2 regions of the Pseudoalteromonas sp. NJ631 genome follow, and region 1 is predicted to be linked to the other one. Evidence: predicted binding sites of a transcription regulator. Region 1 holds the regulator's gene; the other holds the start of a gene.

Region 1 (4,942 bases):
AGTATACCGAGCGATGTTGCCCACCAGTACATCCTATTGCGATCGTTAGATAACTGCGATTGTTACGCTCTAAGTGTGGTAACCAAGTTTGTACAAAGGTTTGGATCTGCCAAGTAAACTTTTGCACGATGCTGTGACTCGACAAATAGTCTTTGACTGGCTGATCTAGGCCAGTTAGCGGCTTAAGCTCAGGCTCCCAATGTGGGTTGGGCAAAAAGCGCGCATCAAAAACGTAATCCGCTTGTTTTGGGATGCCGTGTTTAAAGCCGAAAGATTCAAAGGTAATAATGAGTTGTTTGTCTTTCTTACCTAAGATTTTTTCGCGGATATCTTCCGCAAGTTGATGAACGCTCAGGCCTGTAGTATCAATGAGAAAATCAGCGCGTGTGATCAACACGTCTAACAATTCCCGTTCTTTCTTTATCGCAACATCTAATGGAAGATTATGTAGTGAAAGAGGGTGCAAACGGCGTGTTTCTGAGAAGCGTTTTATCAGGGTTTGATCGTCACTGTCTAAATAAAACAGGGTAGGTTTGGCGAAACCAGGCAAGTATTCAAGAATGTCATTAAACTCGTCCTGTTCTTTAGGCAAGTTTCTAACATCAATACTGACTGCAATTTTATTATAATTGTCGGAAACGCTGCGGACTAAAGACGGCAGTAAATTGACTGGAATGTTATCTACACAATAGTAGCCTAAGTCTTCCAATACTCGAAGCGCTACAGATTTACCAGAGCCTGAGCGGCCACTGATAATGATAAGCTCGAGTCCTTTTTCTTCATCACTCATCAAGTTCACCTTGGATCACTGCATATAACTCGTCATCACTTTTTGCTTGCCTAAGCATTTTGCAAAAAGACTTGTCTTTGAGTGTATCAGCAATCGCCGCTAAGGTCTTCAGGTGCTGTTGATTATCACCTTCGGGTACGATGAACGCGACAAAAATATCGACAGGCTGCTTATCTATGGCTTCAAACTGGATCCCTTGCTCGCTAACAAGCACCATTGCAAGGATTTTATCCAAACCCTCAAGTCGACCATGAGGAATGGCAATACCTTTACCGATCCCTGTGCTGCCTAATTTCTCTCGCGCCATTAAAGCGTCTAAGATAGCATGCTGACTGGTATTTGGAATTTGGCTATGAGCCAGTTCGCTGATGTATTCTAAAATACGTTTTTTGCTATTAAAAAGGACCGCAGCTTTACTGCAGTCCTTGTTCACTAATTCACTTAATTTCATCTTAGTGTCGAGTGAGCTTCTCTTTGTGTTTAATAACTTGACGATCTAGCTTGTCGATGAGGCCATCAATTGCGGCATACATATCTTGATGCTCTGTTGATGCAAATAGCTCGCCGCCGTTTACGTGTAATGTTGCTTCTGCTTTTTGTACTAGCTTCTCGACATCAAGGATCACATGCACGTTATTGATATGATCAAAGTGCCTTTCTAGCTTCGCAAACTTGTTGGTGACATAGTCTCTTAATGAGTCAGTAATTTCTACATGGCGACCAGTTAGATTTAGTTGCATAAGCATTTTTCCTTCTTGGGTTTTACGTCTTATATCAAGCTTTTACGCTGATTTGACGGTGGAATGGCTAGGGATTCACGATATTTTGCAATCGTACGTCTCGCTACCTTAATTCCTTGCTCAGCTAAGATATCTGCAATTTTGCTGTCACTCAATGGCTTCGCGGTATTTTCTGCAGCTATCAGCTTTTTGATAAGTGCTCTAATTGCTGTAGAAGAGCACTCACCTCCATTTTCTGTACTTACATGGCTAGAGAAGAAGTACTTCAGCTCAAATATTCCCCGAGGTGTATGCATGTATTTTTGTGTTGTCACACGGGAAATTGTGGACTCATGCATCTCAACCATTTCAGCAACATCATTTAGCACCATAGGGCGCATTGCTTCGGGGCCATGTTCAAAGAATGCCTGTTGTTGTTGCACAATGCAATTGGTAACTTTTAATAATGTATCATTTCGGCTTTCTAAGCTTTTAATAAACCACTTTGCTTCTTGTAAATGTGAGCGAATAAACTGACTATCTGTGCTGGATTTCGCTGTTCTAGACATCGCAGCATAATGGTCGTTTACTCTTATTTTAGGCATAGCATCAGGATTTAGCTCTACGATCCAACGACCTTTTACTTTTTTTACCGATACGTCAGGGATCACATATTCAGGCTCTTCATGAATAATGCTTGCCGCTGGTTTTGGGTTAAGACTATGAATTAACGTCATGACCTCTTTGAGATCGGCTTCTTTAAGGCGCGTTTTCTTAGCCAAAGTTCGATAGTCACGGCTGGCAAGCAAGTCGATATGCTCTGTCAGGATCATTTTCGTTTCGGCAATCCATGGCGTATCTGGGGCGAATTGATTTAGCTGAATACACAAGCATTCTTGTAAACTACGCGCTGCGATACCGACAGGATCGAAAAGCTGAATACGTTTGAGCACGGCTTCGACTTCATCCAGCTCAATAGGCTCTTCGCTACTCTCATCATTAATGCTTTCTAAAATGTCTTCGCAAGACAGTGTTAAAATGCCTGACAGGTCGACCGCTTCAATAATCGCAATCGCAATCGCTCTATCTGTTGGACTAAACGGTGTCAGCTCAAGTTGCCACATGAGATAATCATGAAGAGATTCAGAGGTTTCCCCTTGATAAACATTATCGTCATCGGGAAGTGGGCCTGAGCTTGCAGCGGGCGCTGCACTCATATACTCGTCCCAAGTGACATCCATAGCAAGGTCATCGCTCACAGTGTCTTTGCTCATGGCAGTATCTGAGTCTATCTCATAGTCACTAACCTGCACTTCATCGCTTGAATCTTGATTGTCGTCAGCACTGCTCTTTTCTTGACTGTGTTGGTCAGCGTTTTCGCCGTCAGTATTATCACCTTCTTCCACTTCCAACAATGGATTGCTGTCTAACGCTTCTTGTATTTCTTGTTGCAGGTCCAATGTACTGAGCTGCAGCAAGCGAATGGCTTGTTGCAGTTGTGGAGTCATTGTAAGTTGCTGCCCCATGCGCAGCTGTAATGATTGCCTCATGTATCTCTAACAATCCTTTTTAACAGTTATTAATACTACGTCTTAACTATAGCTTGAATTGTTCGCCTAGGTAGACATCTCTTACGGTTTGATCTGCCAAAACATGTTCTGGCGTGCCTGCAGCGATTAACTCACCATGTGAAACGATGTAGGCTTTTTCACATACGTCCAGTGTTTCTCTAACGTTATGATCGGTGATTAGCACACCGATACCGCGGTTTTTTAGGTGCTCTATGATTGTCTTTATATCTAACACCGAAATAGGATCAACACCAGCAAAAGGTTCATCTAACAGGATAAACTTAGGGTTAGCGGCTAAAGCGCGAGCAATTTCTACGCGTCTTCTTTCGCCTCCCGACAATGCCATGCCCTGTGAGTCGCGAATGTGTTGAATATTAAATTCGTCCAGTAACTCATTGAGTTCAGCTTCTCTTTCAACTTTAGATAAGTCTTTTCGAGTTTCTAGAATCGCCATCAAATTTTGATAGACCGTGAGTTTTCTAAAGATCGAAGACTCTTGCGGTAGATAACCAATACCAAGTCGCGCGCGGCTGTGCATCGGTAGCAAAGTGATATCTTCGTCATCAATCTGAATAAAACCTTTGTCGCTTGGTACTAACCCTACAATCATATAAAAGGTCGTGGTTTTACCTGCGCCATTCGGGCCCAATAAGCCTACAATGCTGCCAGCTTGAACACTTAAGCCAACATTTTTGACGACCTGGCGGCCTTTATAACTCTTTGCTAAACCAGTTGCTTTGAGCTCGCTCATTAATTGTTACCTTCTTCCTGCGCTTTTTTATCTTTTGCGTCTTTTTTGTCATCAACAGGAACAAGGATGGTTCTTACACGGGAATCTTCTTGGTCTGAGCGCTCAGCACTGATCAGTTGCTTTTCAATGTCATAGGTGATGACCTGAGCATTGATTTTTTGCCCAGTTTGATTGATTTCCGCATCGCCAGAAATGACTAAGGTGCCTTCCGCAACGTCGTAGCGAATTTCGTTTGCTTTGGCTTCTAGCAAATTACCATCAGGTTGACGTTCGCTGAAAATAGCTGGGCTGCCAGTTGCAACAAGCAGTTGCTTGTTAGTACCAAGCTCCGCGCGGCGATGGACTTCTAGGCGATCGGCATTTATTTTTCTGTTGCCATGAATAATAACAACATTCTGTTCAAAAATACCGATGTTGCTTTGCAGTTGAGCTTGCTGACGGCCAGCATCAATAATGACTTCATTTTGTTCTGCAGCAATTACTAGAGTAGAACTTGCAAGCAAGCCGATGAAAACTAGTTTGTTAATGATTTTACTGGTCATAATAAATTGTCTTTGTGTGGTTGATGAGTTCGATCACTTGCTTTTGTAGATCCGCATGCAGTCCTTTACCCGTGATCCTAAGACTAGGACCCGTGATAACGACAGGGTGTTCCGACTTCATCAATTTTTGCTTAATTTCAACTCTTACATTATCGGCATTGATATCGGTGATCATGGCGTTAGGCGTTAAATTCTTTGCCAGCACATTGCCTTCTAATATCAAGGTATTGTTTTCGTACAGTGTTGCTTCTAATGCACTTATTTGCCAATTTTGCTCACCGTTATATAAGGTGAAAATAGGCTTTTCAAAGTGACTAAAGCCAAGATCTTGATACAACTCCATCTTATCAGCAGTTACCTGATAGTTTAATAAGCCATTTTCACTATAGGTCGTTTGCTGAAGCGTGGTTGCAACATAATCGGGCTTAGCTAACGGTTCATCTTCTTTTGCTGAGTCCGCCTCTGATGGATTAAACATGGGCGACCACATCCAAACCATTAAAGAAGCGAAAACAATGAGTAAGATGACACGCAATACGGTCATGTACTTGATCCTTTGGAAGTCAATA
Region 2 (4,942 bases), on a different contig from region 1:
CTGCCGCTATTATCACGGATAGTTTGCTCATGCTCTGGGGAAGTGATTTTAGCTGTATATTGAATAGTTGGTGTCGTGTCCGTTTGCTCAAGAATTTTGGTATCAACACTTGGCATGGTTAGGGCATTGGCATTGAGTTTGACTTCTTTCGAGCCAGGTTGCGGTACATCCGAATAGACCCAATGGCCGTTTTTGTCTTTCCAGCGATAGATTTTTGGATTGGACTCTGCTGCAGCATCAATGCTTGTTAGGGCTAGCGTCATGCTAACCGACATTATAAGAAACCACTGACGCACCACAAATCTCCACAGTAAACTACTGTTCATACTGTAGTATAGCGCAGTTGGAATTGCGAGTTACAAATGAATAATTCCCATAATGACAACATAAAGGCGAATTTCTTTAAGCTTTTGAATTGCATTAAAAAAGCCCGTAACAACGGGCTTGAGAACACATATGATTAAGAGTGCCAGAAACGCATAATGAGTTTTGGCTCTACAAGCTCAATACGACAGTATTGAGCGTAGTAGTCGGTTAGCGATTAAACGCTATAGTACATTTCGAACTCAACTGGGTGAGTTGTCATGTTTAATTTTTCAACTTCTTTCGACTTAAGTGCGATATATGCATCGATTAGGTCGTCAGTGAATACGCCACCTTGAGTTAAGAACTCACGGTCAGCATCTAGAGAAGCAAGCGCTTCATCAAGTGATGCTGCAACAGTTGGGATTTCTGCTGCTTCTTCCGCTGGTAGGTCGTACAAATCTTTATCCATTGCATCACCAGGGTGGATCTTATTGCGGATACCGTCAAGACCAGCCATCAACTGAGCTGCGAAAGCTAGGTATGGGTTAGCCGCAGGATCTGGGAAGCGTACTTCGATACGACGACCTTTCTCTGATGGGATCACAGGGATACGGATTGATGCTGAACGGTTACGTGCTGAGTATGCAAGCATAACTGGCGCTTCAAACCCTGGTACTAGACGCTTATAAGAGTTTGTTGCTGGGTTAGTGAATGCATTGATTGCTTTAGCATGCTTAATGATACCACCAATGTAGTAAAGCGCTTCTTCAGATAGGCCGCCGTACTTGTCGCCTGCGAAGATGTTCTTGCCGTCTTTAGCAAGTGATTGGTGACAGTGCATACCTGAACCATTATCACCAACAATTGGCTTAGGCATAAAGGTTGCTGTCTTACCGTATAGGTGAGCCATGTTGTGGATAACGTACTTCATCTCTTGGATTTCGTCTGCTTTAGTCACCATAGTATTAAAGCGAGTCGCAATCTCATTTTGACCAGCAGTTGCTACTTCGTGGTGGTGCGCTTCAACAACGTGGCCCATTTCTTCAAGTACCAAACAAGTAGCTGCACGCCAATCATTAGACGAGTCTACCGGTGCTACGGGGAAGTAACCACCTTTTACGCCAGGGCGGTGACCTGTGTTGCCGCCTTCGTAGTGCTTGTCTGAGTTCCAAGCTGCTTCTTCAGCATCGATTTTGTACATTGAGCCAGACATGTCAGTTTTAAATTTAACATCGTCAAACAAGAAGAACTCTGGCTCTGGACCGAATAATACGGTGTCTGCAATGCCCGTTGAACGCATGAACTCTTCAGCGCGTTTAGCTACTGAACGTGGGTCACGCTCATAACCTTGGTGTGTGTTTGGTTCAACCACGTCACAACGAACGATAAGCGTTGTTTCTTCTGCGAATGGGTCTAGCTTAGCGCTTTCTGCGTCAGGCATAAGTACCATGTCAGATTCGTTGATGCCTTTCCAACCAGCGATAGATGAGCCGTCAAACATTTTGCCGTCTTCAAAGAAGTCTTCATCGGCTTGATGATGTGGGATCGATACGTGTTGTTCTTTACCTTTTGTATCTGTGAAACGTAAATCAACAAATTTTACGTCGTGCTCTTTAATAAAATCTAAAACCGATTGTGACATGTGTCCTCCGACTCGTTGGGTTATTTTTTGCTGCAATGTACTGCAATTGCACACAGATAAGCGTGATCTGTGCCATGTTTTTAAGTTTTTGATAAATAATGATTTTTAACTTTTGGGAAATTTAGGGATTAGCTTGGTGCACTAATTTGGTGCGTAAATGTTTCATTGTGGTGCGCGATGTTGGTGCAAGCGATTCCCTGTGATAGCCGTTTTCGCTTAAGTTAAGCATTGGTATAGTTTAAGAGCACAGATAAAGCAAAAACTAGTTTATTGAAGCTGTGAAGTAAAAGCCCAAAGTTACAGGAACCAAATTTGCCGACAGATGAAAATCCTCTTTTGGCGTTGAAATTCTTACACATATGGCAGGAATGACAAACCCTCTGCAAAAGCTTAAAAAGTAGTGCTGAAGCCACACTAGGTTGTTGATTTATGCGCGCACCAATCAGGATTATTGAAAAAAATGTTGGATAAACTTTCATCTGTCACATTAATAGTAGATAATACGCGACCTTTAATTCTCAATCGGGCAATCTCAACGCGCATTTTTGCGTAGATCGACTAGGATCACTGAGGGCCAACTTCACTGAGTAATAATATGAGCATCGAAAAGTTAAGAAATATCGCGATTATCGCGCACGTAGACCACGGTAAAACAACGCTTGTAGACAAGCTACTTGAGCAATCAGGTACACTACAGCAGCGCGGTGGTAATGAAGAGCGAGTGATGGACTCAAACGATCTTGAAAGAGAGCGTGGTATCACCATCCTTGCAAAAAATACCGCAATCAAGTGGAACGACTACCGTATCAATATCGTAGATACTCCAGGACACGCCGACTTCGGTGGTGAAGTAGAACGTGTTCTTTCGATGGCTGACTCAGTATTACTACTAGTTGATGCACAAGAAGGTCCGATGCCTCAAACGCGTTTCGTAACGCAAAAGGCGTTTGCTCAGGGTCTTAAGCCTATTGTTGTAATCAACAAAATCGACAAGCCGGGTGCTCGTCCTGATTGGGTAATGGACCAAGTTTTTGATCTATTCGATAACTTAGGTGCAACTGACGAACAGCTAGACTTTAAAGTGATCTACGCATCAGCAATCAACGGTTGGGCAACACTTGACCTAGATGAGCCGTCTGACAATATGGAACCAATGTTCCAAGCTATCGTAGACGAAGTTGAAGCGCCTAACGCGGATCCTGAAGGTCCGTTCCAGATGCAAATTTCTCAGCTTGATTACAACTCATACGTAGGTGTTATCGGTGTTGGCCGTATTAAACGCGGTTCAGTTAAGCCTAACCAACAAGTGACTATTGTAGGTGCTGATGGTAAGACGCGTAACGGTAAAGTTGGCCAAGTACTTGGTTACTTAGGTCTTGATCGTCACGAAGTTGAGCAAGCAACTGCGGGTGATATCATCGCAATCACAGGTCTTGGTGAGCTGAAAATCTCTGATACTATCTGTTGTCAGAATAACGTTGAAGCACTACCGCCACTGTCTGTTGATGAACCAACAGTAACAATGACTTTCTCTGTAAACACGTCACCATTCTCAGGCCAAGAAGGTAAATACGTAACTTCTCGTAATATCCTTGAGCGTCTAGAAGCAGAGCTTGTGCACAACGTTGCATTACGCGTTGAAGAAACAGATAACCCAGATAGCTTCCGTGTATCTGGTCGTGGTGAACTTCACTTAGGTATTCTTATCGAGAACATGCGCCGTGAAGGCTACGAGATTGCAGTATCTCGTCCAGAAGTAATCTTGCGCCATGTGGATGGTCAGCTAGAAGAACCGTACGAGACAGTGACAATTGACTGTCAAGACGAGCACCAAGGTTCTATCATGGAACAGCTTGGTCTGCGTAAAGCAGAAATGACTGACATGTCTCCAGACGGCAAAGGCCGTGTGCGTATGGACTTCATGATGCCTGCACGTGGTCTAATTGGTTTCCAAACTGAATTTATGACGTTAACGTCTGGTTCTGGTTTGATGTACCACACGTTCTCACATTACGGTCCACACAAAGGCGGTAACATCGGTCAGCGTAAGAACGGTGTACTAATCGCTAACGCAGCAGGTAAAGCGCTAACAAACGCACTATTTAACCTACAAGAGCGTGGTCGCCTATTCATCGGTCACGGTGTTGAAGTGTACGAAGGTATGGTTATTGGTATTCACAGCCGTGATAACGACCTAACGGTAAACGCGCTTAAAGGTAAGCAGTTAACCAACGTACGTGCATCTGGTACTGATGAAGCACAAAACCTTGTGCCACCTGTTGTTATGTCTTTAGAGCAAGCACTTGAGTTCATCGATGACGACGAGCTTGTAGAAGTAACGCCTGAAAGCATCCGTATTCGTAAGAAATTATTGACTGAAAGCGAGCGTAAACGCGCTAGCCGCCAAGCTAAGTAATAGTTGACCTGGACTTGAGATAACAACGTATCTTGAAGGCAGGTTACTTAGAATACAAAAAACGCCGCAATTTTTGCGGCGTTTTTTTGTGCTCCATTTGCTAACTCTAAAATAAGCCGTACTCTTCCGTTTCTTCTGGCTCATAATTTTGTAAATGTTCAGGGCGGAAAATGGCGCTAGGGTCAATCAATACGCTGTGGCGTTTTCCCATCTTGACTAAGCCTTTCATCAATTTTTTGGTTTGCGCATCTATTTCAAAACCAATACTGGTCATTTCCTGCAGTGATTTAATATCGCTTTCATCACAGTGAACGTTATCTTCTACCTTATCGACAAGCAAACCGATATGCGGACTTTGGCCATCTTGAGTGGTAAAGACGATGATAGGTTTATGGTCGAGCATGATCTGATCACGAGCGGATTCAAATAATCGCATGAGTTTATTAAAAGTGGTGCTCTTTTCACGAGCGAGCGTATCTATAGCTTCTTGTTTGTGTCCCTGTGCGCACATCACTAATAGTTTATCTGCTAATGAATGTAGTTTTGCATGCGGTTCTTCAAAGCGTTTTAAAAGTGCT

The links. Region 1 encodes sigma-54, which starts transcription at its own class of promoters, with help from an activator protein. Its sites were predicted from a motif close to GTTGGCACGNNNNTNGNNT; they were not measured.
Region 2: the regulator sigma-54 is predicted to act here: its motif matches at 2,007-2,025, upstream of glnA (glutamate--ammonia ligase).

Annotation. Positions count from the first base shown of each region.
Region 1 covers NZ_AKXJ01000016.1:49,665-54,606, forward strand. Annotated here, with positions in the region: gene rapZ (RNase adapter RapZ) at 1-790, opposite strand, end outside; gene ptsN (PTS IIA-like nitrogen regulatory protein PtsN) at 783-1,241, opposite strand; gene hpf (ribosome hibernation promoting factor) at 1,243-1,530, opposite strand; gene A587_RS0120055 (RNA polymerase factor sigma-54) at 1,560-3,059, opposite strand; gene lptB (LPS export ABC transporter ATP-binding protein) at 3,106-3,831, opposite strand; gene lptA (lipopolysaccharide transport periplasmic protein LptA) at 3,831-4,373, opposite strand; gene lptC (LPS export ABC transporter periplasmic protein LptC) at 4,363-4,917, opposite strand; gene kdsC (3-deoxy-manno-octulosonate-8-phosphatase KdsC) at 4,914-4,942, opposite strand, start outside.
Region 2 covers NZ_AKXJ01000020.1:52,809-57,750, forward strand. Annotated here, with positions in the region: gene A587_RS0122085 (DUF4124 domain-containing protein) at 1-275, opposite strand, end outside; gene glnA (glutamate--ammonia ligase) at 542-1,948, opposite strand; gene typA (translational GTPase TypA) at 2,544-4,364, shown strand; gene A587_RS0122100 (CZB domain-containing protein) at 4,471-4,942, opposite strand, start outside.